Regions from separate parts of the Bradyrhizobium sp. BWA-3-5 genome, predicted to be linked through region 2. Evidence: predicted binding sites of a transcription regulator. Region 2 holds the regulator's gene; each other region holds the start of a gene.
The links. The regulator PhoB, encoded in region 2, activates phosphate uptake and scavenging genes when phosphate is short. The targets are predictions, from matches to a motif close to TGTCATNNANCTGTCAT.

Region 1 (9,601 bases), 1.3 Mb from region 2:
GTCGAAGCGATAGCGCGAGAACGGATGGTCCTCGAAATCGAGCGACACCACCCTGGTATGCGGCGGGATGGCGTAGATGCGCTTCTCGCGGCCGGCTCCGAACAATTGCAGCGCCGGGCAGTCGTCCATCTTGGGATTGTCGAATTTCGGCGTTGGCGACGGGTCCATCACGTAGCGCGCATTGACCTTCACCGGATAGGCGTAGGAGGTCGCGATGTGGCCGAAGCGCGCGATATCCTCATAGAGCTTGACGTGCATGAGCCCATATTCGGCGAGCGCGTGCATGCGGCGCGTCTCGGTCTCGCGCGGCTCCAGGAAACGCAGCGGTTCGGGGATCGGCACCTGATAGACCAGCACCTGCCCCGCATGCAACGGTGCCTCGGGAATGCGGTGCCGGGTCTGGATCACGCTGGCGTCCTCGGTGGACGTCGTCGTCGCCACGCCCGCGGTCTTGGCGAAGAACTTTCGGATCGAGATCGCATTGGTGGTGTCATCGGAGCCCTGGTCAATCACCTTCAGCACATCGTCGGGGCCGAGGATTGCGGCAGTCACCTGCACACCGCCAGTGCCCCAGCCATAGGGCATCGGCATCTCGCGGCTGGCAAACGGCACCTGGTAGCCGGGGATCGCGATCGCCTTCAGGATGGCGCGCCGGATCATCCGTTTGGTTTGCTCGTCGAGGTAAGCGAAATTATAGGCGGTAGTGTTCACTCCGCGGCCTCCTGCAAGGGCTCCGCGCGCGCGGCAGCTTCAAAAAACTCCGCCCGCAGCTTGCGCAGCAGGCCGAGCTCCGACTGGAAGTCGACATAATGCGGCAGCTTGAGATGCTCGACGAAGCCGGTCGACTGCACATTGTCGGAATGCGACATGACGAACTCCTCGTCCTGGGCCGGCGCCTTGACCTCCTCCGAAAGCTCCCGTGCGCGCAATGAACGGTCGACCAGCGCCATCGACATGGTCTTGCGCTCGCTCTGCCCGAAGGCGAGCCCGTAGCCGCGGGTGAAACACGGCGCTTCCGTCGCCGAGCCCTTGAACTGGTTGACCATCTGGCATTCGGTCATTGGAATTGAGCCCAGTGGTACGGCGAAACCGGCATCCTCGGCAAAGAATTCGATTTCGACCTCGCCAAAGCGGATCTCGCCGGCAAAGGGATGGCTGCGGCCATAGCCGCGCTGGGTGGAATAGCCGAGCGCCAGTAGGAAGCCTTCGTCGGCGCGCGCGAGATTCTGCAGGCGGAGATCGCGGTCAGCCGGAAAGCTGAGCGGCTCGCGGGTGAGATCGCCGGCCGGCGTATCACCATCAGCTTTCGGGGAGGATTCGATCAGGCCATCGCGTCCCAAAATGTCGGTGACGCGCGGCATCGCCGCCAGCGGCTCGGCCTTCGCCGGCACCTCGGGCGCGCTGCCTTCGGCAAGCTGCGGGTCGAGCCGGCGATGGGTGTAGTCGAACGTCGGCCCGAGCACCTGACCGCCCGGGATGTCCTTGAAGGTCGAGGAAATGCGGCGACGCACCTGCATCGTGCCCGTGTCGACGGGCTCGGTCGCTCCAAAACGCGGCAGAGTGGCGCGGAAGGCGCGCACCAGGAAGATCGCCTCGATCAGGTCGCCACGTGCCTGCTTGATGGCGAGCGCCGCCAGCTCCCGGTCATAAAGCGATCCCTCGGTCATGACGCGATCGACGCCGAGGCTGAGCTGCTCGGAGATTTGCGACAGCGACATCTCGGGAACATCGCGATCGCCGCGCCGCTCATGGGCCAGCAGGCGATGGGCGTTCTCGATGGCTCGTTCCCCGCCTTTGACGGCTACATACATCGGTCAGCCTCCGTGCGCGGCGAGCCGCGTGGTTCGGGGAATGGCGACAATGGTTTCGTCATGCACCAGCACGACGTCGATGCCGCGCGGAAACAGGGTGGCGTTAATCGCAAGCTGTTCGAACAGATTGCCGGAGGTCGTCGCCTGCAGCAGGGCCGCGCCGTGGATGCCTGGGCCGGTCAATTCGTAGGCCGGTCCCGAGGTCAGGCTCTCGATTTGCACGATAAGGGTGGTGGAACGGTCCGGATATTCGCTGCTGCCGATCGCGAAACGATCGGGTGGCGGAACATCCTTGGCGTTGCCAATCAGGGCAAAACTGCTCGCGGAAGATTCCGCGATCAGAGGCGCACCGGTATGGAATTTCAGCCATTTGCCGACTTTGGGCGCCGCCGACATGGTCCGATCAAGCCAGATCGGCGTGTCGTGATCGAATAGCGTGAGTGCGATGGCTGCCGTGCCGCGCATCAGCGGCGCGGGCGTACCCGCCACCGCGCGAATATGTTGCACGGTGCCGGGGCGCGCCATCGCATCCATCACGGAACGGAACGTGGATTGCGCCGACAACACCTTGTCCGCGAATCCTGCCGGCAGTTCGGCGACTGTCACCATCGGCTATCCCTCACCGCGCACCATTGTGTAAAAATCAACGCGCGTCGCCGCCGCTTCCGCGGACCGCCGGCTGCGCCGCGTGTCCATCGCCACCCGCAGCGGCGCCAGCACCTTCATCTCCACCGCATCGGCGAACTCCGACGACTGCAGCATGGCGTCGCACAGCGCGATCATCCGCGCCTTGTCGAGATCCCGGCCAAGCGTGTAGCCGAAGCCCACTTCCCCGGTCGAAAGCCGAACCGCGGCGCGCGACACCGTGGCTTCCCCGAGATTGAACGGCGCACCGTCGCCGCCGATGCGGCCACGTACCATGACGAGGCCGTTCTCGGGTTCGCGCAGCGATTGGTACGCGGTGACATCGATGGCGCCGAGGTGCTCGGCGATGTCAGCGGCATCCGAATGCGCCAGCACCGCCATCGCCCCCTTGCGCCGGGCCTGCATTCCGCTATCGGCCGCCATCTCCATTCCCGGTCTTGCCCGATTCAAGTTGTCTATGATAACAGACAACTTGATAGTCAAGGCAAATGACCGTTTCGTGACAGCCCGATGATTTTTCCAATGCCCCCTTCAGGTTCCGGCACGACATGAGCATGCAGGATGGTGCTTCCGGCGTGGCGCTGTGGCGCCAGGTCGCCGACGGTATCGAGCGCGGCATTGCCGACGGCCGCTTCGCCGCGGGCGAAAAGCTGCCGGGCGAGATGGAGATCGCCGAGACCTATCGCGTCAATCGCCACACCGTACGCCGGGCGCTGGCGGCGCTCGCCGAGCGCGGGCTGGTGCGCGCCGAGCGCGGCAGCGGCACCTATGTCGAAGCGCCGCGTCTCGCCTATCCCTTGCGCTCGCGCACGCGATTTTCCGAGATCGTCGGCGCAAGCGGACACGAGCCGCGCGGGCAAATGATCGAGGCCTCGGAAGAAGTCGCAAGCCGCGAGCTGGCGCGCGAGCTTGGCCTCAAGACCGGCGCGCCGCTGGTTCGCATCGAAGCATTGCGTCTGGCCGACCGCGCACCGATCTGCGTCGGCACGCATTGGCTGTCCGCCGAGCGATTCCCCGAGGCCGGGCGCGTTTACGCCGCGGCGCGCTCCATGACAAAACTGCTGGCCCATTACGGCATTCGCGACTATCGCCGCGATTCAACCCGGATCACCGCCGGCATTGTCGACGCCACCGACGCCGCGCGCCTGGACCTCGCCCTCGGCCGTCCGATCCTCATCGTCGATTCGACCGACGTCGATATCGAGGGACGGCCGCTGGTCACAAAGCATGTGCGCTTTGCCGCCGAACGGGTGCAGTTTCTGGTGGAGAGCTGACGTTCAGGCGATGGCGCGCCGGCCGATAATAGCAAAGCGCAAACGGTTCGAGATCCAATCGATGGCGGCGACCGCCACCAGGATCATCAGGATCAGGAACGAGACCTTTTGCCATTCCAGCACGCGAATCTGCTCCGCAAGCTGCAGGCCGATGCCGCCCGCGCCGACGATGCCGATAATGGTCGCCGAACGCGTGTTGGATTCGATGAAGTACAGCACCTGCCCGGCAACGACGGGCAGCACCTGCGGCATCAACCCGAAGCGGATCTCGTGCAGCTTGCCGCCCCCGGCAGCACGGATGCCCTCCACTTCCTTGCGGTCCGCAGCCTCGATCGCCTCCGAAAACAGCTTTCCGAACGCACCAAAATCAGCGATCGCAATGGCGAGCACGCCGGCAAACGGCCCAAGTCCGACCACGTTGATCCAGACCAGCGCCCAGATCAGGGTATCGATGCCGCGGATCGAATCGAAGAACCGCCGCACCGGAAAGCGGAAAATGGCTGACGGAACCACATTTCTGGCCGCGAGCAGGCTCACCGGGAGTGCGGCACTCGCCGCGATCGTGGTGCCGAGCAGCGCGATCGAAAGCGTCTCGCCGAGCGCAATGACATAGGCCGGCAGCGACGAGCCGGGATCGGGCGGCAGCATCATCAGGCTGATCCAGCCGAGCTGGCTGATTCCTGAGATCAGCCGCGACGGCGAGAAATCGAGATCGACCAAGCCAAAGATGAATATTGCAAGCGCTGCCACAATCATCAGCGGCGTCGCCAGCCGCGACGAGGCCGGACGATCGAATATCTCGGGGTAGCGCTCCCGCAGTTTCGCGGCATCTTCCGACGGCAGTGGCGTCATGGCCGTGCCTCCGCGCCGAACAGCCTTGCGCGCAGCCAGCCGGTCGCGATGTCGATCAGGAACACCGTGACGATGATGGTGATGAGGATCGCGCTGACGTCCGAATAGTAGAACTTCCTGATGGCGACGACGAGCTCCTGCCCGATGCCGCCAGCGCCGACAAAGCCCATCACCGACGCCTCGCGGACGTTGATCTCGAAGCGCAGCAGCGCGTAGCTCGCATAGCCCGCGGCGACCTGCGGCAGCACGGCAAAGCGCATGCAGGAGAGCCAGCTTGCGCCGGTGGAGTGCACGCCCTCGACTTGCTTCATGTCGACATTTTCCACGATCTCGGAAAACAGCTTGCCCAGCGCGCCGGTCGAATGGATCGTAATCGCGAGCACGCCGGCCATCGGCCCTAAGCCGAAGGCGATGACGAAGATCAGCGCAAACACGATGCCCGGCACCGTACGGGCGACTTCCAGCGCGCGTCGAACCACGAAGCGCAGCCAGGGCGCGGGCGAAGTATTCTCGGCGGCCAGGAAATTCAATCCGAACGCCAGCACCGCGCCGGCCAACGTCCCGACATAGCTGATCAGGATGGTTTCGCCGAGCAGCTTCAGCCACTTCTGCCAGCCCCAGAACCATTCGCCGAAATTGGTCCAGACCCTGGTGTGATCATCCAGCGTCAGGATGCGGTCGAAGTAACTGACGAAGTTTCCGAAGTAAGTGAACAACGTCCGCAGGTTCACTTCGGACCCTATCGCCGCAAGCACCAGCGCTAGCGCGAACAACACCATCGAGAACAGCGCGCGCAGGCGCTCGCGCCGCACCGCCATGCGATAGGCCTCGTTGAGGCCCGCAAGCTGCTGCTCAGGGAGGATGGAAACGGCGCTGGTCATGTCAGGTCGGGAATTTAAGGAAAATGGCCGGGTCGTTGCCGCCCGGCCGAGTCCTTATCACCCTTTGATCACGACGCCTTCTTCTTGCGCAGGGCGTCGACGAACTTAATCAGTTCGATGGTGCCGTCCCAATCCTTGGTCGTGGCGGGATGGAAGCCTTTCTTCTGGCCATCGGAGAGGCGATCGAACGCCGCCTTGTCCTTCGTCGGTGCTTCGGCGAACGCCTTGGCAATCGCGGCTTTCAGGTCCTCAGGCAGGTCCGTATTGTAGGCATAGGGACCGTTGATGATCGGCGCCGATTTGTGAACGATGCGGAAATCGTCCTTCTTCATCGGCGAGCCGTCGGCATTCTTCAGCATGCCCTTGTGCAGCATCTGGGCGAGGGTCGAGTCGTCGTCGGAGGTCCACTGATTGGCGGCGACGTCGACCGTGCCCTGCGCCAGCGCCAGCATCGCGTTCTCGTGGCTGCCGGTGAAGACGACCTTGCCGAAATACTGCTCCGCGTCGGGAATGCCGAGCTTGTTCAGCTCGAAGCGCGGCACGTTATTGCCCGAGGTCGAGTTCGGATCGACGAGGCCGAGATTCTTCGCCTTGACGTCGTCAATGGTCTTGTACGCGCTCGACGCCTTGACGAAGAACACCGAATAGTAGCCGGTCGAACCATCGGCATTGATGTCGTTGGCGAACGCGTCCGTCTTGACGCCGGTCAGCCGGGCACGCGCGAACGAGGCCGAGCCATAGCTGGCGATATGGATATTGCCGGCGCGCTGTCCCTCGATGACCGCGGCGTAGTCATTGGCGATGCGCAATGTCACCTTCACGCCGAGTTCCTTGGAGAGATAATTCACGAACGGCGTCCAGCGTTCGGTTACGCCCGAGGCGTTCTCAGCCGGTACCACCGCAAAGGTCAGCTCCGGATATTTGCCTTTCCAGTCCTGCGCGGAAGCGGCTGTGGCAGTGAGGACCAGCGCGGCTGCGCCGGCGAGCACGATACGACAGTTGAACATGGGTTTGCCTCTCGTTTGTGATTACGCCCTGACCGGCTGCGATACGCGCCGGCTACCTGTCTTGATGGATCGCCTTCAGGCCGCAGCGGCGGTGTCCAGTGCCGGGATGGCCGCAGCGTCAGGCACCTCCACTGGCGCGCTCCCCATCACGTCATTGGCTTCGAGATCGTAAAGCTCGCGGGCAATGCGGTCCGTCAATGCGGCCGGCGCGCCGTCGAATACCACGCGGCCTGCCGCCATGCCGATCAGCCGGTCGCAATAGCTGCGCGCCAGGTCGAGCGAATGCAGGTTGCAGAGCACGGTGATGCCGAAATGCTTGTTGATGCGCAGCAGCGCGTCCATGACGATGCGGGTATTGCGCGGATCGAGCGAGGCGATCGGCTCGTCGGCGAGAATAATGTCCGGCTCCTGCACTAGGGCGCGCGCAATCGCCACGCGCTGCTGCTGGCCGCCGGAAAGCTGGTCGGCGCGCTGCGCGGCGAGCTGCGCCATATCGAACTGCTCGAGCGCCGACATCGCCAGCGCCCGATCGGCTTCCGGCCAGAGTTGGGCCAGCGAGCGCCATGCCGGCATTTCGGCGAGCCGTCCCATCAAGACATTGGTGAGCACATCGAGCCGGCCGACCAGGTTGAACTGCTGGAAAATCATGGCCGAGCGCGCGCGCCATTGCCGCAGCTCACTGCCGCGCAGCGCCGTGACATCTACGCCATCGAACAGGATGCGGCCTTCGGAAGCGTCCGCGAGGCGGTTGATCATGCGCAAAAGCGTCGACTTGCCGGCGCCGGACCGACCGATCACGCCGACAAAGCTGCCGGGCGCAACCGAAAACGACGCGTTGTCGACCGCGGCTTTTGCGCCGAAGCGGCACGTCAGACCTTCAACCACCAGCATGCAATGCTCCACTCGCGTCTTGCTGGATCGATCGCTAAAGCAGGGATTTTACAGTTGTGTGACGGCCCGCTACGCTGCGGCGATCGTCCACAGCCCGCTCTTTCGTCATCGATATGTCATCGTCCCGTCATCAAACCCGCTGAAGACGTGGCCCTGACCGTATCGCCCGTCCACGGAAGTTCAGGATGGCCAGCAAGCAGCTATCGATCCAATCGACCGAGACGGCCTCGGCTGAATCGATTCACAGCAAACGACAAAGTGCGACATCGTGACCGATATTATCGTTGAAGGCGGCCAAGCGCTGCTGGGTGAAGAATTCGTCGAAACCTCGCTTCTGGTTGCGGGTCGCGACATCAGCGCGATCGGAAGCGATCTGAGCCATAGCGCCATCGCCATCGATGCGCGCGACCTGCTGGTATTGCCCGGCATCGTCGATATCCACGGCGATGCCTTTGAACGGCAGATGATGCCCCGACCGGGCGTGGACTTCCCGGTCGACGTCGCGCTCGCCGACAGCGACCGGCAGGCGATCACCAACGGCATCACCACCGTTTTTCATGCCACGACCTGGTCGTGGGAGCCGGGGCTGCGCAGCGGCAATAATGCGCGCCTGCTGCTCGAAGCCATCGAGAGCTTGAGGCCGAAGCTTGCGGCGGATACTCGCTTCCATCTGCGCCATGAGACCTACAACCTCGATGCGGAAGGTGAGATCGGGCAATGGCTCTCGGAGGGCCGCATCGACCTGTTCGCTTTCAACGACCACATGGATTCGACGGTGGCGAGCCTGAGCAAGCCGGAGAGGCGCAACCGCATGGTCGAGCGCACCGGGCTGTCCGGCGAGGCATTCGACGAGTTGGTGCAGCGCGTCGTTGCACGGGCGCATGAGGTGCCCGCCTCAATTTCGCGTCTAGCCGGAATGGCGCGGGCCGCCGGCGCCAGAATGCTCTCCCATGACGACGACAGCCCCGAGATGCGAAAGGCCTTCCGTGCACAGGGCGTTACGATCGCCGAGTTTCCCGTCAACGAGGCAACCGCCCAAGAGGCGGCTGCAGCCAGTGACTTCATCGTCTTCGGCGCGCCTAACGTGGTGCGCGGCGGCAGCCACACCGGCTGGACCAAGGCCTCCGACATGATCGAGAAGGGCCTCTGCAGCGTGCTGGCGTCCGACTATTACTATCCGGCGCCGCTGCTCGCGGCTTTCCGCCTGGCAGTCGACGGCGTCCTGCCGCTGGCGCAGGCATGGCAGCTGATCTCGGCAGCGCCGGCACAGGCTGCGGGCCTTGCCGATCGCGGCAGGCTCGCCACGGGACACCGCGCCGACCTTATTCTGGTGGATGACGAAATTCCGCTGCGCCCGCGCATTGTCGGCGTCATCGCCGGCGGCAGGCTGGCTCATCTGACGGACGCCGGTCGCCTGGTGCATGCCCCGGCATCGCGCAAGGCGGTTGCGGCGGCGTGAGGCCTCTCTAAAGTCCGGCGGATGGTGAACTATCCCCGCTACGCACTCTACTTCGCACCCGAACCCGGCAGCGCTCTCGACTGCTTTGGCAGAGAGCTGCTCGGCTATGACGCGTATCAGGGCATCGACGTGCCCTTCCCGCGTGAGGCGGGATTGCCTCCCGCGTGGCGCGAGATGACGCAGGATCCGCGCAAATACGGCTTCCATGCCACGTTGAAGCCGCCAACGACTCTGGCGCCGGGCAGGAGCGAAAACGAGCTGATGGCCGCCTGCGCGGCCTTTGCCTGCACACCACGGGCCGTTCCAGCCATCAAGCCTGTGGTCGACGCCATCAGCGGCTTCATCGCGCTGGTGCCTGCCGAGATGCCGGCCGATCTCGAACGCCTCGGCGCCGACTGCGTCCGCGAATTCGACTCCTTCCGCGCGCCGCTGACGGAGGAGGATCGTGCCCGGCGCAATCCGTCAAAGCTGACGCCGCGGCAGCGCGACTACCTCGACCGCTGGGGCTATCCATACGTCTTCGAGGAGTTTCGCTTCCACATGACACTCACCGGCCGGCTGGATCCGAGCCGGCACGCGCCCGTTCTCGCGATGTTGCGGGACCGTTTTCGGGACAGCGGCGTGCGCGACCTGGCGGTCGATCGAATCGCACTGTTCCGTCAGGACGGATCCGACCAGCGGTTTCGCGTGATCGGCAATTGGCCGCTCACGGCGCTCAGCCTTTGAGCGCGGTGACCACGACCTCAATCAAGGCCCCGCCGCCGAGATCGGCGACACCAAC
Region 2 (9,601 bases):
CAGGGCGGAACCGGGCTCGGTTTATCCCTGGTGAAACACATTCTTAACCGTCATCGCGGCCGTCTTTTGATCGAAAGCGTGCCGAGGAACGGCGCGACGTTTACCGCCTGTTTTCCCCAGGCGAAGCCCCCGGCGTCAGCCTGATTACAAGCAATTTCAACCGCTTGTTGCTGTCATCCAACTGTCATCCAACGTTCGTAAAAGCTCTATCGACCGCTCCTACACGGGCGGTGTGAGCGCAATCGGGCGCACCGGCGCTTCGCTCACCAAGATGGAGACCAACCATGAATTTCATCAGGACAATCGTCGCCGCCGGCCTGGTCGCCGCGTCGACGTCAGCCTTCGCTGCCGACATCACCGGCGCAGGCGCGACGTTTCCCTTCCCGATCTATTCGAAATGGGCCGACGCCTACAAGAAGGAGACCGGTAACGGCCTGAACTACCAGTCGATCGGCTCCGGCGCCGGTATCAAGCAGATCCAGGCCAAGACCGTGACCTTCGGCGCCACCGACGCGCCGCTCAAGCACGAGCAGCTTGAAAAGGACGGCCTCGTGCAGTGGCCGATGGTGATGGGCGCGATCGTGCCGGTCGTGAACCTGGAAGGCGTCAAGCCGGGCGAACTGGTGCTGTCGGGCGAAGTGCTCGGCGACATCTATCTCGGCAAGATCAAGAAGTGGGACGATGCCGCGATCGCCAAGCTCAACCCGAAGCTGAAGCTGCCGGGTGACGCGATCACCGTGGTCCGCCGCTCCGACGGTTCGGGCACCACCTTCAACTTCACGGACTATCTGTCGAAGTCGAACGCCGAGTGGAAGGCCAAGGTCGGCTCCGGCACCGCGGTCGAATGGCCGACCGGCGTTGGCGCCAAGGGCAATGAAGGTGTTGCCGGCAATATCGGCCAGACCAAGAATGCGATCGGTTACGTCGAATACGCGTACGCCAAGCAGAACAAGCTGACCTATGCGGCGATGATTAACAAGGCCGGCAAGACGGTGCAGCCGACCATCGCAGCGTTCCAGGCGGCCGCTTCCAACGCCGACTGGGCCAAGGCGCCCGGCTATTACGTGATCCTCACCGACCAGCCCGGCGATGCGTCGTGGCCGATCACCGCGGCGACCTTCATCCTGATGCACAAGGATGCCACTGATAAGGCCGCCTCGCAGGAAGCCATCAAGTTCTTCAAATACGCGTTCGGGAAGGGCGGCAAGATGGCCGAAGAGCTCGACTACATCCCGATGCCGGAATCGGTGGTCAAGCTGATCGAGAAGACCTGGTCGGCCGAGATCAAGAGCTGACCGGATCTCATGTCCCGGACGCAGTGCGGCGCAACGCGCCGCACCCACAGAGCCGGGACCCACGCGTCACCAAGAACGCGTCAAAAAGATGGCCCCCGGCATAGCAGCGCACCGCTCATGCGCCGGGCTGCATCCGGGGCACGAGACGGATCGAACCGGATCGAATAGAAGTAAAGGGGATCGGGCGTGGCAGAAATGGCGGTTGAAAGCGACGTAATCGAAGCTGCCGGACCTTACGATCGCGCAAGGGCTCTCAGCGCGTTCAAGGTCGGCGACGTCACCTTCTACTGGATCACGCGGATCTGCGCGATCTCGGTCCTGCTGATCCTCGGCGGCATCATTCTCTCGCTGATCGTCGGTGCCTGGCCGGCGATCCGGGAATACGGTTTTGCATTCCTGACGACGCAGCGCTGGGCGCCGTCGGCCGATCCGCCGGTTCTGGGTGCGCTCGGCCCGGTCTACGGCACGCTGATCACCTCCGTCATCGCGATGATGATCGCGATCCCCGTCGGCCTCGGCATCGCGGTATTCCTCACCGAGATCTGCCCGATGTGGCTGCGCCGCCCGATCGGGCTGGCGGTCGAGCTGCTCGCCGGCATCCCCTCGATCATCTACGGCATGTGGGGCTTCTTCGTGCTCGGCCCGTTCCTGGCCAACACCTTCCAGCCCTTCATGATCAACCTGTTCGACGGCGTGCCGGTGCTGGGCGCGATCTTCGCAGGGCCCCCGTCCTATCTCAGCCTGTTCAACGCCTCGCTGATCCTCGCCATCATGGTGCTGCCCTTCATCACCTCGATCTCGGTCGACGTCTTCAAGACGGTGCCGCCGGTCCTGAAGGAAGCCGCCTACGGCGTCGGCTGCACCACCTGGGAAGTCGTCCGCAGCGTCGTCATCCCCTATACCCGCGTCGGCGTCATCGGCGGCGTCATGCTGGCGCTCGGCCGCGCGCTCGGCGAGACCATGGCGGTCACCTTCATCATCGGCAATTCGTTCAAGATCCAGTCCTCGATCTTCGCGCCAGGCACCACGATCTCGGCGGCGATCGCGTCCGAATTCGCCGAGAGCGACGGGTTGCACCAGTCCGGCCTGATCCTGCTAGGCCTTTTGCTGTTCATCCTGACGTTCTTCGTGCTTGCCGCCGCGCGGCTGATGCTGATGCGTCTGGAAAAGAAGGCGGGGAACTGACATGAACGCAATCTACGCTTCCCGCCGCCGCAAGAACATCGTCATCAAGTTCCTGTGCCTTGGGGCCGCGGCATTCGGCGTCACCTGGCTGGCGCTGATCCTGTTCACGCTGTTCTACAACGGCCTCACCGGGCTCAATCTCGCCGTCTTCGCCCAGGATACGCCGCCGCCCGGATCGACCGAGGGGGGACTGCGCAACGCCATCATCGGCTCGATCATCATGACCGCGATCGGCGTCGGCATCGGTGCGCCGCTCGGCCTGTTCGCGGGCACCTATCTCGCCGAATATGGCAAGCACGACAAACTGACCTCGGTGATCCGCTTCATCAACGACATCCTGCTTAGTGCGCCCTCGATCATCATCGGCCTGTTCATCTATGGCGCGGTCGTGGTGCCGATGCGCGGCTTCTCGGCGATCGCCGGTTGTCTCGCGCTCGCCGTGATCGTGATCCCCGTGGTGGTGCGCACCACCGAGGACATGCTGGGGCTGGTGCCGAATCCGTTGCGCGAGGCCGCTTCCGCGCTCGGCATGCCGCGCTCGCTGGTGATCCGGCGCATCGCCTACCGCGCTGCGCGCGCCGGCCTGATCACCGGCGTGCTGCTCGCCACCGCCCGCGTCGCCGGTGAAACCGCGCCGCTGCTGTTCACCGCGCTGTCGAACCAGTTCTTCAGCCTCGACCTCACCAAGACGATGGCGAACCTGCCGGTGACCATCAACAATTTCGTGCAGAGCCCCTATGCCTACTGGAAGCAGCTGGCCTGGGCCGGGGCGCTCCTGATCACGCTCACCGTATTGGCCCTGAATATTGGCGCGCGCATCCTTGGCGCCGAGAGGACATCCAAATGACCGAACTCTCCGTATCCGTAAGTACCGCGACCGGCCCAGCCCCGCAGCTGCCGCTGCCGGAAGCCGCGCCGAAGGTGACGGTCCGTAGCCTCAACTTCTACTACGGCGAACACCACGCGCTGAAGAACATCAACCTGACGCTCGGCACCAACCGCGTCACTGCCTTCATCGGCCCGTCCGGCTGCGGCAAGTCCACGCTGCTGCGCATCTTCAACCGGATGTACGATCTCTATCCCGGCCAGCGCGCCACCGGCCAGCTGCTGCTCGACCAGACCAACATCCTCGATCCCAAGCTCGACCTCAACCTGCTCCGCGCCCGCGTCGGCATGGTGTTTCAGAAGCCGACGCCGTTCCCGATGACGATCTACGAGAACATCGCCTTCGGTATCCGCCTCTATGAGAAGATCTCGAAGTCCGAGATGGACGACCGCGTCGAAAAGGCGCTGCGCGGCGGCGCGCTGTGGAACGAGGTCAAGGACAAGCTCAATGCCAGCGGGCTGTCGCTGTCCGGCGGCCAGCAGCAGCGGCTGTGCATCGCGCGCACGGTAGCGGTGCGACCCGAGGTGATTCTGTTCGACGAACCGTGTTCCGCGCTCGACCCGATCTCGACCGCCAAGATCGAGGAGCTGATCCAGGAACTGTCGGAGGACTACACCATCGCGATCGTCACGCATAACATGCAGCAGGCGGCGCGGGTCTCGGACAAGACAGCCTTCATGTATCTTGGCGAGCTGATCGAATTCGACGACACCAACAAGATTTTCACCTCGCCCGGCGATCGACGCACACAGGACTACATCACCGGCCGGTTTGGTTGAGGAGATTTGAGAGATGGCTTCCGAACACACCGCCAAGGCATTTGACAGCGACCTTCAGGAACTGACCCGTCTCGTCGCCGAGATGGGCGGCCTGGCTGAGCGCATGATCACCGAATCCGTCGACGCGCTGGTGCGCCGTGATGTTGCGCTCGGCAAGCGCGTCGTCGCCTCCGACGTCGAGATCGACCGCCTGCAGCATCTGATCGAGGAGCGCGCGGTGTTGACCATCGCCCGCCGCCAGCCGATGGCGATCGACTTGCGCGAAATCGTCGGCGCCATGCGCGTCGCCACCGACCTTGAGCGGATCGGCGACCTCGCCAAAAACATGGGCAAGCGCGTCTCGGCGCTGGAGAACGATTTCCAGCCGCTCAAGCTGATGCGCGGCCTCGAACATATGACCGACCTCGTGCAGTCGCAGGTCAAGTCGGTGCTGGACGCCTATGCAGCGCACGATCTGCCGGCCGCGATGGCGGTGTGGAAGGGCGACGAGGAAGTCGATGCCATCTGCACCTCGCTGTTCCGCGAGCTGCTCACCTATATGATGGAAGACCCGCGCAACATCTCGTTCTGTATTCACCTGATGTTCTGCGCCAAGAACATCGAGCGGATCGGCGACCACGCTACCAATATCGCGGAAACCGTATTCTACATGATCGAGGGACAGCAGATGCTCGACAAGCGCCCGAAGGGCGACATGACGACGTTTGCTGCGACCATTCCCAATAGCTGAGGATGACAGGATGAGCGCACGCATCATGGTGGTCGAGGACGAGGAAGCGCTGACCACGCTGTTGCGCTATAACCTCGACGCCGAAGGCTATGAGGTCGAGACCGTCGCCCGCGGCGATGATGCCGATACGCGGTTGAAGGAGCGGGTGCCGGATCTGGTCGTGCTCGACTGGATGCTGCCGGGCCTGTCAGGCATCGAGCTGTGCCGCCGCCTCCGGGCTCGGCCCGAGACCAAGCAGCTGCCGATCATCATGCTGACCGCGCGCGGCGAGGAAAGCGAGCGCGTGCGTGGGCTCGCGACCGGCGCCGACGACTACATCGTCAAGCCGTTCTCGGTGCCGGAACTGCTGGCGCGGGTGAAGGGCCTGCTGCGGCGCGCCAGCCCCGAGCGCCTTGCTACGGTGCTCACCTATGGCGACATCGAGCTCGACCGCGAGAAGCGCCGCGTCGCGCGCTCCGGCCGCCAGATCGATCTTGGCCCGACCGAATATCGCCTGCTGGAATTTTTCCTGGAGCATCCCGGCCGCGTCTTCAGCCGCGAGCAACTGCTCGACAGCGTCTGGGGCCGCGACATCTATATCGACGAGCGTACCGTCGACGTTCACATCGGCCGCCTGCGCAAGCTGCTCAACCCCGGCCGCGAGCAGGACCCGATCCGCACCGTGCGCGGCGCGGGCTATGCGCTGGATGACCGGTTCGCGAAGGCGGAGCAGCCACAGTAGCGTTCCGCGGTATCTCGGCTCGCATCACTGTCGTCCCGGCCCATATGCGCAATTGCGCATCAGGAGCCGGGACCCATAACCACAAATCTCGATTTTTGAAATGCGCTGGAGCTCCAGCTCGGCATAACCACAGACAATGGGGGTTATGGTCCCCGCCTTCGCGGGGACGACCTCATTGAGGCAGCTCGCCCTTACCGCGTCTGCTTCGGCTGCTGCCTCCGCCGATCGGCGGCCGGCTGATAGGCCACGCGCGAGTGGTGCGCGCAGTAGGGCAGGCCGGTGAGCGCCTTGCCGCCGCAGAAGAAGAACTCGGGGCTCGCGGGATCGCCGACCGGCCAGTGGCAGGTCGCCTCGTTCAGCTCGAGCAGCGACAGCCGCTGGCTCATCGGCACCACATTGTCGAAGGCGACCGGATCGGGCTCCAGCTCCACCTCGAAGGCGTGCGCGAGCGCGGTGTTGCCGCGCGACACCGGCCGCGATACCCGCATCATCTGCTGGGCGGCGGGGCGCGCCTTGCGCTGCCGCGGCGCGGCCGAGGAGGGGCTCTTGGCACGGCCGGACAGGCCTAGGCGGTGCACTTTGCCGATCACGGCGTTCCGCGTCACATTGCCGAGTTCCGCGGCTATCTGGCTGGCCGATAAACCGGCTTCCCAGAGCTTCTTCAGCTGCTCGACGCGATCGTCGGACCAGGTCAATACCGTCATCGTATGTTTCCCTTCGCGTCGCGCCGGCCAAATTCGGGGCAGCGCCCGCGGGTCATTCGTCTCAAAAATCCCTGCGGTCAGAATCCCTTAGCCCTCGCCGGGCGCGGAAGGGCGCCCGAACGTTTACGCTTTCACAAAAGACTCTTAAGGGATCAAAACTGCCGCACGAGATGTCGTACCCGACAGTCCAAAAGCTACAATATGGCGTGACTCGGGCGCAAGAGTCCGGGCCTCAACGTCCACATGTTCTGACATCTAGGCATTGCACTGCGTGTTTTCCACCACACCGCAATCCTACGGATTTTGCCATCCTGCACTGCAGGAACGGCCGTTCCATGGCGTGTTGACAGCGCCCCGCGCGCACATAGAATACCTCTCACGTGCCGCCCTTAAGAGGCGGCACGTTTCGTTTCGCAAGACCGGCTGTTGCCGCCTTCGCGCCAAGGCACGCGTGTGCTCCGCGGCAGGTCTTGAAGGCAGGTCTCCAACTTCAAGTGATCGTCATGACCAATAGCGCCACGTCGCATCTGCTCCCCGTCTTCGCCAGGGTCGATCTCGGCTTCGAAAGCGGGGAGGGCTGCTGGCTGACGTCGACCACCGGCGAGCGCTATCTCGACTTCACCTCGGGGGTTGCGGTGAACGCGCTGGGCCACTGTCATCCGCATCTGGTCAAGGCGCTGCAGGAGCAGTCGACAAAGCTCTGGCACATGTCGAACCTGTTCAAGTCGCCCGACGGCGAGAAGCTCGCCGCGCGGCTCTGCGAGCAGAGCTTTGCCGACCTGGTGTTCTTCTGCAATTCCGGCGCGGAAGCGATGGAAGGCGTGATCAAGGTGGTGCGCCGCTATCATGCTTCCAAGGGACACCCGGAGCGCTACCGCCTCATCACCTTCGAAGGCGCGTTCCACGGCCGCACCCTGGCGACGCTCGCTGCCACCGGCTCCGCCAAATATCTCGAAGGCTTTGGCCCGCCGATGGACGGTTTTGACCAGGTGCCGCATGGCGATCTCGAAGCCGTCAAGAAGGCGATCGGCCCGCAGACTGCCGGCATCCTGATCGAGCCGGTGCAGGGCGAGGGCGGCGTGCGCTCGGCGCCGCAGGCCTTCTTCAAGGCGCTGCGCCAGCTGTGCGACGAGAAGGGCCTGCTGCTCGCCTTCGACGAGGTGCAGACCGGCATGGGCCGCACCGGCGATCTCTTCGCCTACAAGCGCGTCGGCGTGACGCCGGATGTGATGTCGCTCGCCAAGGCGCTCGGCGGCGGTTTCCCGATCGGCGCAGTGCTGGCGACGGCGGAAGCCGGCTCCGGCATGACGCCGGGCTCGCACGGCTCGACGTTCGGCGGCAATCCGCTGGCGATCGCTGCCGCCAATGCCGTACTCGACGTGATGCTGAAACCCGGCTTCTTCGACCATGTGCAGAAGATGTCGCTGCTGCTCAAACAGAAGCTCGCCTCCGTGGTCGACCGCTATCCTGCCGTGCTCTCGGAAGTGCGCGGTGAGGGGCTCTTGGTCGGCGTCAAGGCCGTGGTGCCGTCGGGCGATCTAGTCAACGCGCTGCGCGATCAGAAACTGCTGACGGTGGGCGCCGGCGACAATGTCGTGCGTTTCCTCGCGCCCCTGATCGTGAGCGAGGCCGAGATCGACCAGTCCGTTCAGATGCTCGAAAGCGCCTGCGCCGCGTTGTCGGCTACACAGCTCAAGAAGGCGGCGGGATGATGAGCAAGTCCGTCCGTCACTTCCTCGATATCAACGAGCTGCCGTTAGACGAACTGCGCAACATGCTGGCCTTGAGCGCCGACATGAAGGCTAAGCTGAAGGCGCACGAGAGAAACAAGAAGCCGCTCGAAGGCAAGACGCTGGCGATGATCTTCGAGCGCCCCTCGACCCGCACGCGGGTCTCGTTCGACGTCGGCATGCGCCAGCTTGGCGGCGAGTCCATCATGCTGACCGGCGCCGAGATGCAGCTCGGCCGCGGCGAGACCATCGCCGACACCGCGCGCGTGCTGTCGCGCTATGTCGATGCGATCATGATCCGCATCCTCAACCACGATGCACTGCTGGAGCTCGCCGCGCACGCCACCGTGCCCGTGATCAACGGGCTGACGCGGCGCTCGCATCCCTGCCAGGTGATGGCCGACCTGATGACCTTTGAGGAGCATCGTGGGCCGATCGAGGGCAAGACGGTGGCCTGGACCGGCGACGACAACAACGTGCTGGCGTCCTGGGCGCACGCGGCCGAGCGCTTCAAGTTCAAGCTCAATGTCGCTACTCCGCCGGAGCTCGCGCCGAAAAAGGCGATGCGTGACTGGATCAAGGCGACCGGCGCGCCGATCGTGCTCGGCACCGATCCGGAAGCCGCCGTGCGCGGCGCCGATTGCGTCGTCACCGACACGTGGGTGTCGATGGGCGACAAGGAGGGCGAGCACCGTCACAACGTGCTGAAGCCCTACCAGGTCAACGAAAAACTGATGTCGCTGGCCAAGCCGGAGGCGATCTTCATGCACTGCCTGCCTGCACATCGCGGCGAGGAGGTCACCGATGAGGTGATCGACGGCCCGCAATCGGTCGTGTTCGAAGAGGCCGAGAACCGCCTGCATGCGCAAAAGGGCATTCTGGCCTGGTGTTTCAACGAAGTAGCGTAGGCGGATCTTCGCGACTTGCGTTCCCCGGACGCAGCGCAGCGCGCAAGCAGTGCGCTGCAGAGCCGGGGCCCATTTCGCTGCATGCACAATAGGTCCCGGCTCTGCGGAGCAGCGTTACACGCTGCACCGCGTCCGGGACATGAGAGAGCTGAACGGCCCTCAACGTTCCGCTCTTCACCCCTTACGCTTTGCCCTCTCAGACCCCAGATAGAGCGCCATGGTTTCACAATCCCCCGACATGAAAATCGCTGGCGATGCGCCCGTTCGCGCGCCGTCGGCCATTCCCGTCGATGATGCGGTGCTGCCGTTCGAGGTCGGCGCGCTCGACCTGCGCGGGCGGCTGACCCGGCTCGGCCCCGCGCTCGACGACATCCTGACGAAGCATGATTACCCGACGCCGGTCGGCAAGCTGCTCGGCGAAGCGATCGTGCTGGCGACGTTGCTCGGCTCGGCGCTGAAGTTCGAGGGCCGCTTCATCCTGCAGACGCAGACCGATGGCCCGGTGTCGTTCCTGATCGTCGATTTCCAGTCGCCCGATCGCCTGCGCGCCTATGCGCGCTACGACGTGCGGCGCCTGAAGGACGGTCTGACGTCCGGCCAGTTGCTCGGCAAGGGCCATCTGGCGATGACCATCGATCAGGGCGGCGACATGAGCCGCTATCA
Region 3 (9,601 bases), 2.7 Mb from region 2:
GGTTGCCGTCGGGATCGAGGATGGCGATCTCGATGCCGGGCAGCGCCTTGCCGGCCGAGCGCATCCGCTCCAAGCCCTCGACATGATCCTCTGGCGGCAGGGCGACGATGGTGCCGGTCGTCTCGGTCATGCCGTAGAGCTGCACGAAGCCGCATTTGAAGACGTCGATGCACTCCTTCAGGAGCGCCGCCGGGATCGGCGAGGCGCCATACAGCATGTATTTCAGGCGGGAGAAATCGACCTGCCGCGCCCGCGGCTGCCGCACCACGAACTGCATCGCGGCCGGCACCATGAAGAGCTTTGTGATGCCGGACTGCTCGAAGAAATCCAGCACCTTGGTCGGATCGAACTCGCGCGCGATCACGCCCTTGGCGCCGTGATAGAGGCCCATCACACCCCACCCGGAGCCGCCGATATGGAAGATCGGCATCGCGACCAGCGAGACGTCGTCGGTCGACCATTTGTTCCATTCGGGCTTCTCGGCCTCGCTGCCGGCGTTCAGCAGGTTGAGGAAGTTGGCATGCGACAGCATCGCGCCCTTGGGCTTGCCCGTGGTGCCCGAGGTATAGAGCTGGATCGCGATGTCATTCGGGCTGATCGGCACCTTCGTATCATCAGCGCTGGCGGCATCGCGCCAGGCTGCAAAATCCTGCCATTCCGGCGCGCCGCCTTCGGTGGTGATGACGGTGCGGACATCAGGCAATTGCGGCTTGATGTTGCGGACCTGCGTGATGAACTCAGGCCCCACGAACAGCACCGGCGCCTTGCAGTCGCCGACGATGAAGGCGATCTCCGGACCGGCGAGGCGCCAGTTGACCGGCGCCATCACGATCCTGGCCTTCATCGCGCCCATCAGCAGTTCGAAATAGAAATCGCTGTTCTTGCCGAGATAGGCGATCCGCTCGCCCGGCTTGACACCGAGCGCTACAAGCGCATTCGCAACGCGGTTGGTCTTGAGGTCGAACTCGGTGAACGTGGTCTGGCGGCCCTCGAATTCATAGGCGATCGCATCGCCGCGCGTTCTGGCGCGCTCGCGCACCATGTCGGCAAGGTTTGTCAGTTGCTGGGCAGCGGACATGTCTCTCCCGTATCGTCTTGTTATCGTTGCGCGGAGTTTGGCGATATCGCGCGCGGAAAACAATACGGGAGGTACTGGCGTTCCCCGGACGCAGCGCAGCGCATCAGCGGTGCGCTGCAGAGCCGGGGTCCACCGCGCTTGTGGCGTGCAATGGGTCCCGGCTCAGCGGCGCAGCCTTGCACGCTGCACCGCGTCCGGGACACAGAGATCTACCCCCGCGAGGCGCGGTCCTTTTCGTTCTGCGCCTTGATCGACTCGCGAGCCTTGTTCCAGTCGTCGTCGCTCCAGTCGCGCAACTGGTAGAAGTTGCCGCCCATCGCCAGCGCCTGGCCGCCGTCCATGGCGATGGTCTCGCCGTTGATCCAGTCGCAGCCGCCGGAGATCAGGAACACCGCGAGGTTCTGCAATTCCTCCATGGTGCCGACCCGACCCATCGGGTTCTGCGCCCTTGTGCGCGCGCCGGCTTCATCACCGGGCTTGATGCGCTTGCTCATGCCTTCGGTCGGGATTTCGCCGGGCGCAATGGTATTGAGGCGGATGCCGTGCTTGCCCCATTCGACCGCCAGCGACATCGTCATGGCATGGATCGCCGATTTGCTCATCGCCGACGGTACCACGTAAGGCGAGCCGTTGCGCACCCAGGTCGTTGTGATCGACACCACGTTGCCGCGCTGCCTGTCGGCGATCCAGCGCCGCCCGACCGCATGCGTCACGTAGAAGGTGCCGTGCATCACGATGTTGGCGACCGCATCGAAGCCGCGCGGCGACAGGTCTTCCGAGCGTGAGATGAAATTGCCGGCGGCGTTGTTGATGAGATCGGTGAGGGGACCCGAGGCCCAGATCTGCTCGATCATCTCGTCGACCGCCAGCGCATTGCGGATGTCGACGCCGTGGCTGACGACGCGGCCGCCATACTCGTCCATCAATTCGGTCGCGGTCTCGTCGCATACAATTTTGCGGCGGCCGCAGATGTGGACTTCGGCTCCCAGTTGCAAAAATCGCGCCGCCATCGACTTGCCGAGGCCGGTGCCGCCGCCGGTCACGAGGATCCGCCGCCCGGCGAGAAGCTGATCGTTGAACATCGTTTCCACCCCGCGGATTGTCTGTTAATTGACCGATTGACTAAAACCGGACAACGTCCCTTGTGTAAAGCGCCAAGAACGAAGTGTGGAGGATTTTAATCATGGAGCAACGCGTCTCGATCTCGATCTCGGACGGCATTGCCGATGTCCGGCTGGTGCGGGCCGACAAGATGAATGCGCTCGATGCCGCCATGTTCGAGGCGCTAGTGGCGGCGACCGAGCGGCTGGCCCATGAGAAAGGCGTTAGGGCGGTAGTATTGTCCGGGGAGGGGCGGGCGTTCTGCGCCGGCCTCGACATGGGACGCTTCCAGGCCATGAAGGAGAATGGCGGCAACGGGATCGCCGGCGGCGAGAAGCGGGACCTGACGGCGCGCACCCATGGCATTGCGAATTTTCCGCAGCAGGCGGTGTGGGGTTGGCGCCAGCTTCCGGTGCCTGTCATTGCCGCGATCCAGGGCGTCGCGTTCGGCGGCGGCTTCCAGCTCGCGCTCGGCGCCGACATGCGCTTCCTCACGCCGGATGCGCGGATGTCGATCATGGAAATCAAATGGGGCTTGGTGCCGGACATGGCGGGCACGCCGATTCTGGCGAGCCTCGTGCGCGACGATATCCTGCGGGAATTGACCTACACCGGGCGCATCTTCTCAGCGCAGGAGGCCATGAGCTACGGCCTCGCGACGCGGATCTGCGACGATCCGCGCGCGGCGGCGTTCGAAGTGGCGCGTGAAATCGCCGGCAAGAGCCCGGATGCAATCCGCGCCGCCAAGCGGATGCTGGGCAGGCTGTCGGTCGATCCGGCGCCGGCGCTGCTCGCCGAATCCGTCGAGCAGCAGAAGCTGATCGGCAGCCCCAACCAGACCGAGGCGGTGCGCGCCAACATGGAGAAGCGCGCGCCGCGGTTTGCGGAGGCGTAAACTCCAACCTCATCCCGAGGAGCCGCGCAAGCGGCGTCTCGAGGGATGGCCACGGGCCACATGGTTCGAGACGTGCAAAGACGCGCTCCTCACCATGAGGATCACTTGAACCCGACCTCAGATCGGAAAGAGACAAATGTCCTCCTCCCAACTCTTCCTCGGCATCATCAGCGGCGAGCGCCGGCGCAGCCACGAGGAAATCGCCGATCGCGCCGACCGTATTGCCAGCGGACTGCAAAAGCTCGGCGTCAAGCAGGGCGACAGCGTCGCGATGCTGATGCGCAACGACATCGCCTTCATCGAGGCGGCCTACGCGGCGATGCGGCTCGGCGCCTATGGCGTGCCCGTCAACTGGCACTTCAAGCCGGAAGAGATCAATTATGTGCTGAAGGACTCCGGCACTTCGGTGCTGATCGCGCATGCCGACATGCTGCATCAGCTCCGCGACGCGATCCCGCAAGGCGTGACCGCGCTCAGCGTGCCGACGCCGCCGGAAATCTTGGCGAATTACAAGATCGATCCGGATCATCTCGGAACTCCGGACTTCGCGATCGACTTCGAATCCTGGCTGGAGCAGCACGAGCGCTATGATGGACCGGCGGTGCCGCAGCCGCAGAACATGATCTACACGTCAGGCACCACGGGCCATCCCAAGGGCGTGCGCCGCTTTGCGCCGACGCCGGAACAGACCGCCAATGCCGAACGCATGCGCGCGATGATCTACGGCCTCAAGCTCGGCGCCCGCGCGCTTTTGCCCGGGCCGCTCTATCATTCTGCGCCGAATTCGTTCGGCTTGCGCGCCGGCCGTCTCGGCGGCGCGCTGGTGATCATGCCGCGCTTCGATGCCGAAGAATTCTTGCGGGTGATCGAGACCGAGAAGGTCGACACCATCTTCATGGTGCCGACCATGTTCATCCGCCTGATGAAGCTGCCGGAGGCGGTGCGCAAGAAGTACGACATGTCGTCGCTGCGCCACATCATCCACGCCGCGGCGCCATGTCCGGCCGACGTCAAACGAGCCATGATCGACTGGTGGGGACCGATCATCTACGAATTCTACGGTTCCACCGAATCCGGCGCCGTCACCTTTGCCACCTCCGAGGACGCGCTGAAAAAGCCCGGCACGGTCGGCAAGATTTCGCCGGGCGCCGAGCTGCGCTTCATCGGCGAGGACGGCAGGGATCTGCCGCAGGGCGAGATCGGCGAAATCTATTCCCGCATCGCAGGCAATCCGGATTTCACCTACCACAACAAGCCGGAAAAGCGCGCCGAGATCGATCGGGAAGGGTTCATCACCTCGGGCGATGTCGGCTACATCGACGCCGACGGCTACGTCTTCATCTGCGACCGCAAGCGCGACATGGTGATCTCCGGCGGCGTCAACATTTATCCGGCCGAAATCGAGGCGGCGCTGCATGCGATACCGGGCGTGCACGATTGCGCGGTGTTCGGCATTCCCGATGCCGAGTTCGGCGAGGCGTTGATGGCCGTGGTGGAGCCGCAGCCGGCGGTGACGCTCGACATCGTCTTCCTCCGCGCGCAGCTCAAGGTCTCGCTGGCGGACTACAAGGTGCCAAAGCACATCGAAATCCAGTCCAACCTGCCGCGCGAAGATTCCGGCAAGATCTTCAAACGCCGCCTTCGCGATCCCTATTGGGAGCGGGCGGGGCGAAAGATCTAACGTCACGATCGCAGTTAGGGAAGCGGAGGCGACCGTTAACCACGGCCAGCCTCAAGAACACTGCCATGTCGCTCCCCTGTCGCATCGCGCTGCTATCGGCAAAAGCCAAGGGTGCGGCATTGATTCTCGTGGGGCTATGGGCCGCGTGAATCAGTCATCGCCCTGTCACAGAAATCTGTCAGGGGACGGGTATGGGTAGTGACACTTTGAGTGAAGAGAGCCCGGAACGGCGCTTTCGTACCTTGTTTATATCAGATGTCCATCTCGGCGCCCGCGGCTCGCAAGCCGACCGTTTGCTGGACTTCCTTAAGGGTCACGACGCCGACACCGTCTATCTCGTCGGCGACATCGTCGATGGCTGGGCGCTGAAGTCGAGCTGGTACTGGCCGCAATCGCACAATGACTTCGTGCAGAAGATGTTACGCAAGGCGCGCAAGGGCGCCAAGGTCATCTATGTGCCGGGCAATCACGACGAGTTCCTGCGCAACTATTACGGCACGCATTTCGGCGGCATCGACGTGGTTGAAAACACCATTCACGAGGGCGCCGACGGCAAGCGCTATTTGATCATCCACGGCGACATCTTCGACCTCGTGGTGCAGAACGCGCGCTGGCTCGCCCATCTCGGCGACAAGGCCTATGATTTCGCCATCCAGATGAACCGTCTGGTCAACTTCTTCCGGCGGATGTTGGGCGTGCCCTATTGGTCGCTGTCGCAATGGGCGAAGCTGAAGGTCAAGAACGCCGTCAACTATATCGGCGCGTTCGAGAAAACCCTGGCGGGCGAGGCGCGGCGGCATGGCGCCCACGGCGTGATCTGTGGGCACATCCACTACGCCGTCATCCGCGACGAGCACGGCATCCGCTACATGAATTGCGGCGACTGGGTGGAAAGCTGCACCGCGCTGGTCGAGCACGAGGATGGCCGGTTCGAGATCATCACCTGGGCCGATCCGGAGCGGCGGGCGGCGCCGGTTCCTCGCGTCGCCGCGCGCGCGGCATAACGGGGCAAAGGAGCCGAATCGCAGCGAAAGACCCGGTTTTCGTCCCCTGAGATCACGCCAAATCGTCTTGCCGGCCCGTCGGTAGCCGCGTTACAAATTGCGGATGCCAGAACCTGTCCAGAATCGTCCCATTGGCGCGGCCGATATCGAGGCCGCCTCCCAGATCGTCGCGCCCTTTGCGGTGCGCACGCCGCTCTTGACGTTCCCGGTGCTCAACGAGCGCGTCGGGACCAAGGTCTTCCTGAAGCCTGAAATGCTGCAGCGGACCGGATCGTTCAAATTCCGCGGTGCCTTCAACAAGCTGGCATCGATCCCGCAAGAGAAGCGCGGCGGCGGGGTCGTGGCATTCTCCTCCGGCAACCACGCCCAGGGCGTGGCGGCGGCGGCGCAGATCTTGAACATGCAGGCCACCATCGTGATGCCGGCGGATTCGCCGGTCACCAAGCGCGAACGCACCAAGGGCTACGGCGCCGAGGTCGTGCTTTACGACCGCGACAAGGAAGACCGCGAGGCCATCGCCAACGGTATTGCGGCCAAGCGCGGCGCGACGCTGGTGCGCCCCTATGACGATCCCTTTGTGATTGCGGGGCAGGGCACCGCCGGCCGCGAGATCGCCGAGGACATGACGGCGCTCGGGCTCAGCCCCGATATCGTGGTGGCGCCGGCCTCGGGCGGCGGGCTGATCGCCGGCGTCGCGACGGCGGTGAAGTCGAAATTCCCGCAGGCGCAGGTGATCGTTGCCGAGCCCAAGGACTATGACGATCACGGCCTGTCGCTGCGTGCCGGCCATCGCGAAGCCCATCACGCTGCCGGCCGCACCATCTGCGACGCGCTGATGGCGGCGATCCCGGGCGAACTCACCTTCTCGATCAACAGCAAGCTCTTGGCGAACGGCGTCATCGCTTCCGACGAGGAAGTCGGCGCAGCGGTCGCCTATGCCTATCGCGAATTGAAGCTGGTGGTCGAGCCGGGCGGCGCCGTCGGTCTTGCTGCGCTGCTGGCCGGCCGGATCGACGCCAAGGGCAGGAACGTCGTCATCGTGCTCTCCGGCGGTAATGTCGACGCGGACCTGTTCGCCAAACTGGTCGCCTGATCACGCCGTTTCAAACAGACAGCGGGCAGAGCATGTGCTCTGCCCGCTTTTGCTTTGTCCGAAGCTTTGCTCAGCGCCGTCCAAAGCCTCCGCCGAACCCTCGGCCGAACCCGCCGCCGAATGAACCGCGGGACGCGCCGGCGAAGCGGCTGAAGCCTCCGCCGCCCATACGGCTGCCGAAATGACTGCCGCCGCCGAAGTGACGCGGTCCGCTGCCCATCATCGGCCTCCTCATCATCATCGGCCTGTTCATCCGCACCGGATGGTTGTGCATCCTCGGATTCAGGGACGTGATCTTGCCGAACCTGCCGCCGTTCCGGCCGAAGTTGCCGGGCGTGGAATGGCCCTTGCCGGGCAGGCCCATGCCGTTGCCGAAATTGCCTCGGTTAAAGCCGCCGTGGCTGGCGTGGTTCACGTTCATGCCTTTGGCGGGCAGCGTGACGATCCTGGACGCCATCGGCATGTGAGCATGGGCACCAAAATTGCTCGGCTTGAAGTTCGCAGACTGCTTCGCCAGATGCGTGAACTGCATCAGCGGCACGGCCTTCGGTGCGCCCTGCAGCTTCAACGCGGACTTGGCGTAGGGCGTATTGGAAAAACTGTCGTGGAATGTCTTGTAGGCGAACGGCGAGTTCGCGAGCACCGCCTTGTGCCAGGCCTTTGCTACCTGGATGTTGCCGAGCAGCAGGCGGACGTGGTCGCACAGCGGGTCATTCGGGTAGAGGCGGATGAACTCCTCATAATATTCCGGCGAGCCTTCGGACAGCACGTAATCGTAGGCCTGGCGGACCGAGCGCGAGGGCAGGTTCGACGCCATCTGGATGATCGGGGTGCGATCGGGCGCGCGGCCCGCGGCCATCATGGTATCGCCGAAGAAATAGAAATCCGAGGTGAGCGAAGAGCTTTCCCACGGCGTCTGGCGGCCGTTGGTCGCAGTGTTGACCTCGAGCCGGACGCGCTTGAACAATTGCTCGATCGGCAGGTTCGGCACGCGCGCGCTGTTCAGGAACGCCGACGTATAGGGGCTGTGATTGCCGTCGCCATCCTGTGCTTCCATGCCGGGTGAAGTTGAGTAGCCGACGATCGAGCCGTTCGGCGCATCGACGATGGCGAGCCCGCGCCCGTTGTCGCTTGCTTCCGGGAACGGATTGTTGCGGCAGGCGTCGAGCACGACGATGCGCATCCGGCTCGGGATGGATTCCAGCGTGCCCATCACGTCGACCAGCCGCATCGAATTGCCGTCGAGATCGGACGGCGAGGAAATCCTCGCATCGATTGGAAGCAGGTAGTTCTCGCCCGCCACCTGCACGCCATGGCCGGCATAGTAGACCATCGCCACGGTGCGGGGACCGCGCTCGCCCACCTTGGCGGAAAAGTCCTGCACGACCTTGATCATCTCGCCGCGCGTCAGGTCCGTTGCCTGGGTCACCTCGAAACCTGCCGAGTTGAGGAGCTGCGCGACGGATTGCGCGTCGTTGCCGGGATTGGCGAGCCGTGGCGCGGTCTGGTAGTTCGAATTGCCAATGACCAGCGCGACGCGCTCTTCCGGCGGCGGCGCCTGCATGCCGGTGCGGATGTCGGCGCTTGGGGCCTCGGCGAAGGCCAGGCCCGTGGCGGCGAAGCCGAGCAGGCCCGCAAGCAGGCCGGTGCGTAACAGCGATGACTTGAAACGGGACATGACGGTCTCCTGAAACGGATTCGCGCGGCAGCGACTTGCTGCGGGAACGCTAGGCCGACTCGGGGCTCTGGTACGTGACGCCGGTCACGCTCTCGCCAGCGCGCCGCCACACTTGCGGCAATTCGGCGCAGCTGACAATCTCGGGTTGCCGAACGGTCGAAGGAGCCCGGCATGGGGTAAGCTTCGGACTAAAGGCTGCCATCGCCATCATCGCGGCGATACTGATCGCCGCGGCGCTGGCGCAGGCGAGCCAGGTGTTCGCGCCGCTCGCGGCGGCCATCTTCATCATTGCCGTGGTGTGGCCGGTTCAGCGCCGGCTGCAATGGTGGATGCCGAAGCTCGCCGCGCTGGCCATCACCATCATCATCACCGTGGCGGTCTGCTTCGCGCTCGCTTCGCTTGCAGCATGGGGATTTGGCCGCGTCGGGCATTCGCTGCTCGCCGACCTCGCGCGGTATCAGGCCTTTTACGAGGCAACCGTCGCGTGGCTGGATGGTCACGGTGTCTCCGTCGCCGCATTATGGGCCGAGCACTTCAACGTTGGCTGGCTGCTGCGCGCCACGCAATATGTCACCGGCCGCCTCAATACCACGCTGACCTTCTGGGTGATCGCGCTGGTCTACGTCATGCTCGGCCTTCTCGAAGTCGATGATATCTGGCGGCGGATCGAGCGGCTGGAAAACCGCACCGCCGCAGCCGTGCTGCTCGAGGGCGGCACTGCAACCGCCGCAAAGCTTCGCTGGTTCCTCATGGTACGAACGCTGATGAGCGCCGTCACTGGGCTGCTGGTGGGTGTTTTCGCCTGGGCGACCGGACTACCGTTCGCGCTGGAATGGGGCGTGATCGCCTTCGTGCTCAACTATATCCCGTTCATCGGACCATTCATCGCGACGCTGTTTCCGACGCTGCTGGCGATGACCCAGTTCGAGAGCTGGCCTGCGGTATTCGGCCTCTTCGTTTGCCTGAATATCATTCAGTTCGCAGTCGGCAGCTATGTCGAGCCGCGGGTCGCCGGAACCATGCTGTCGATCTCCCCCGTGATCGTGCTGTTCGCGATCTTCTTCTGGACCT

Region 1: phnF (phosphonate metabolism transcriptional regulator PhnF) is a predicted target of PhoB. The motif match lies at 2,945-2,961, and genes of this name have one in related genera.
Region 3: RX331_RS28510 (UDP-2,3-diacylglucosamine diphosphatase) is a predicted target of PhoB. The motif match lies at 4,908-4,924, and genes of this name have one in related genera.

What each region holds. Positions count from the first base shown of each region.
Region 1 is NZ_CP136626.1:1,987,878-1,997,478, reverse strand. It holds gene RX331_RS09575 (alpha-D-ribose 1-methylphosphonate 5-phosphate C-P-lyase PhnJ) at 1-711, opposite strand, end outside; gene RX331_RS09570 (carbon-phosphorus lyase complex subunit PhnI) at 708-1,811, opposite strand; gene phnH (phosphonate C-P lyase system protein PhnH) at 1,815-2,420, opposite strand; gene phnG (phosphonate C-P lyase system protein PhnG) at 2,424-2,879, opposite strand; gene phnF (phosphonate metabolism transcriptional regulator PhnF) at 3,005-3,730, shown strand; gene phnE (phosphonate ABC transporter, permease protein PhnE) at 3,734-4,582, opposite strand; gene phnE (phosphonate ABC transporter, permease protein PhnE) at 4,579-5,463, opposite strand; gene phnD (phosphonate ABC transporter substrate-binding protein) at 5,532-6,470, opposite strand; gene phnC (phosphonate ABC transporter ATP-binding protein) at 6,546-7,361, opposite strand; gene RX331_RS09530 (alpha-D-ribose 1-methylphosphonate 5-triphosphate diphosphatase) at 7,630-8,820, shown strand; gene RX331_RS09525 (DUF1045 domain-containing protein) at 8,842-9,546, shown strand; gene RX331_RS09520 (RidA family protein) at 9,536-9,601, opposite strand, start outside.
Region 2 is NZ_CP136626.1:688,118-697,718, forward strand. It holds gene RX331_RS03205 (ATP-binding protein) at 1-144, shown strand, start outside; gene pstS (phosphate ABC transporter substrate-binding protein PstS) at 285-1,295, shown strand; gene pstC (phosphate ABC transporter permease subunit PstC) at 1,491-2,480, shown strand; gene pstA (phosphate ABC transporter permease PstA) at 2,482-3,327, shown strand; gene pstB (phosphate ABC transporter ATP-binding protein PstB) at 3,324-4,145, shown strand; gene phoU (phosphate signaling complex protein PhoU) at 4,159-4,875, shown strand; gene phoB (phosphate regulon transcriptional regulator PhoB) at 4,886-5,596, shown strand; gene RX331_RS03240 (GcrA family cell cycle regulator) at 5,788-6,300, opposite strand; gene RX331_RS03245 (aspartate aminotransferase family protein) at 6,804-8,012, shown strand; gene argF (ornithine carbamoyltransferase) at 8,012-8,938, shown strand; gene RX331_RS03255 (Hsp33 family molecular chaperone) at 9,156-9,601, shown strand, end outside.
Region 3 is NZ_CP136626.1:5,903,388-5,912,988, reverse strand. It holds gene RX331_RS28530 (fatty acid--CoA ligase) at 1-1,078, opposite strand, end outside; gene RX331_RS28525 (SDR family oxidoreductase) at 1,288-2,160, opposite strand; gene RX331_RS28520 (crotonase/enoyl-CoA hydratase family protein) at 2,262-3,074, shown strand; gene RX331_RS28515 (acyl-CoA synthetase) at 3,211-4,755, shown strand; gene RX331_RS28510 (UDP-2,3-diacylglucosamine diphosphatase) at 4,947-5,759, shown strand; gene RX331_RS28505 (threonine/serine dehydratase) at 5,863-6,852, shown strand; gene RX331_RS28500 (caspase family protein) at 6,923-8,530, opposite strand; gene RX331_RS28495 (AI-2E family transporter) at 8,731-9,601, shown strand, end outside.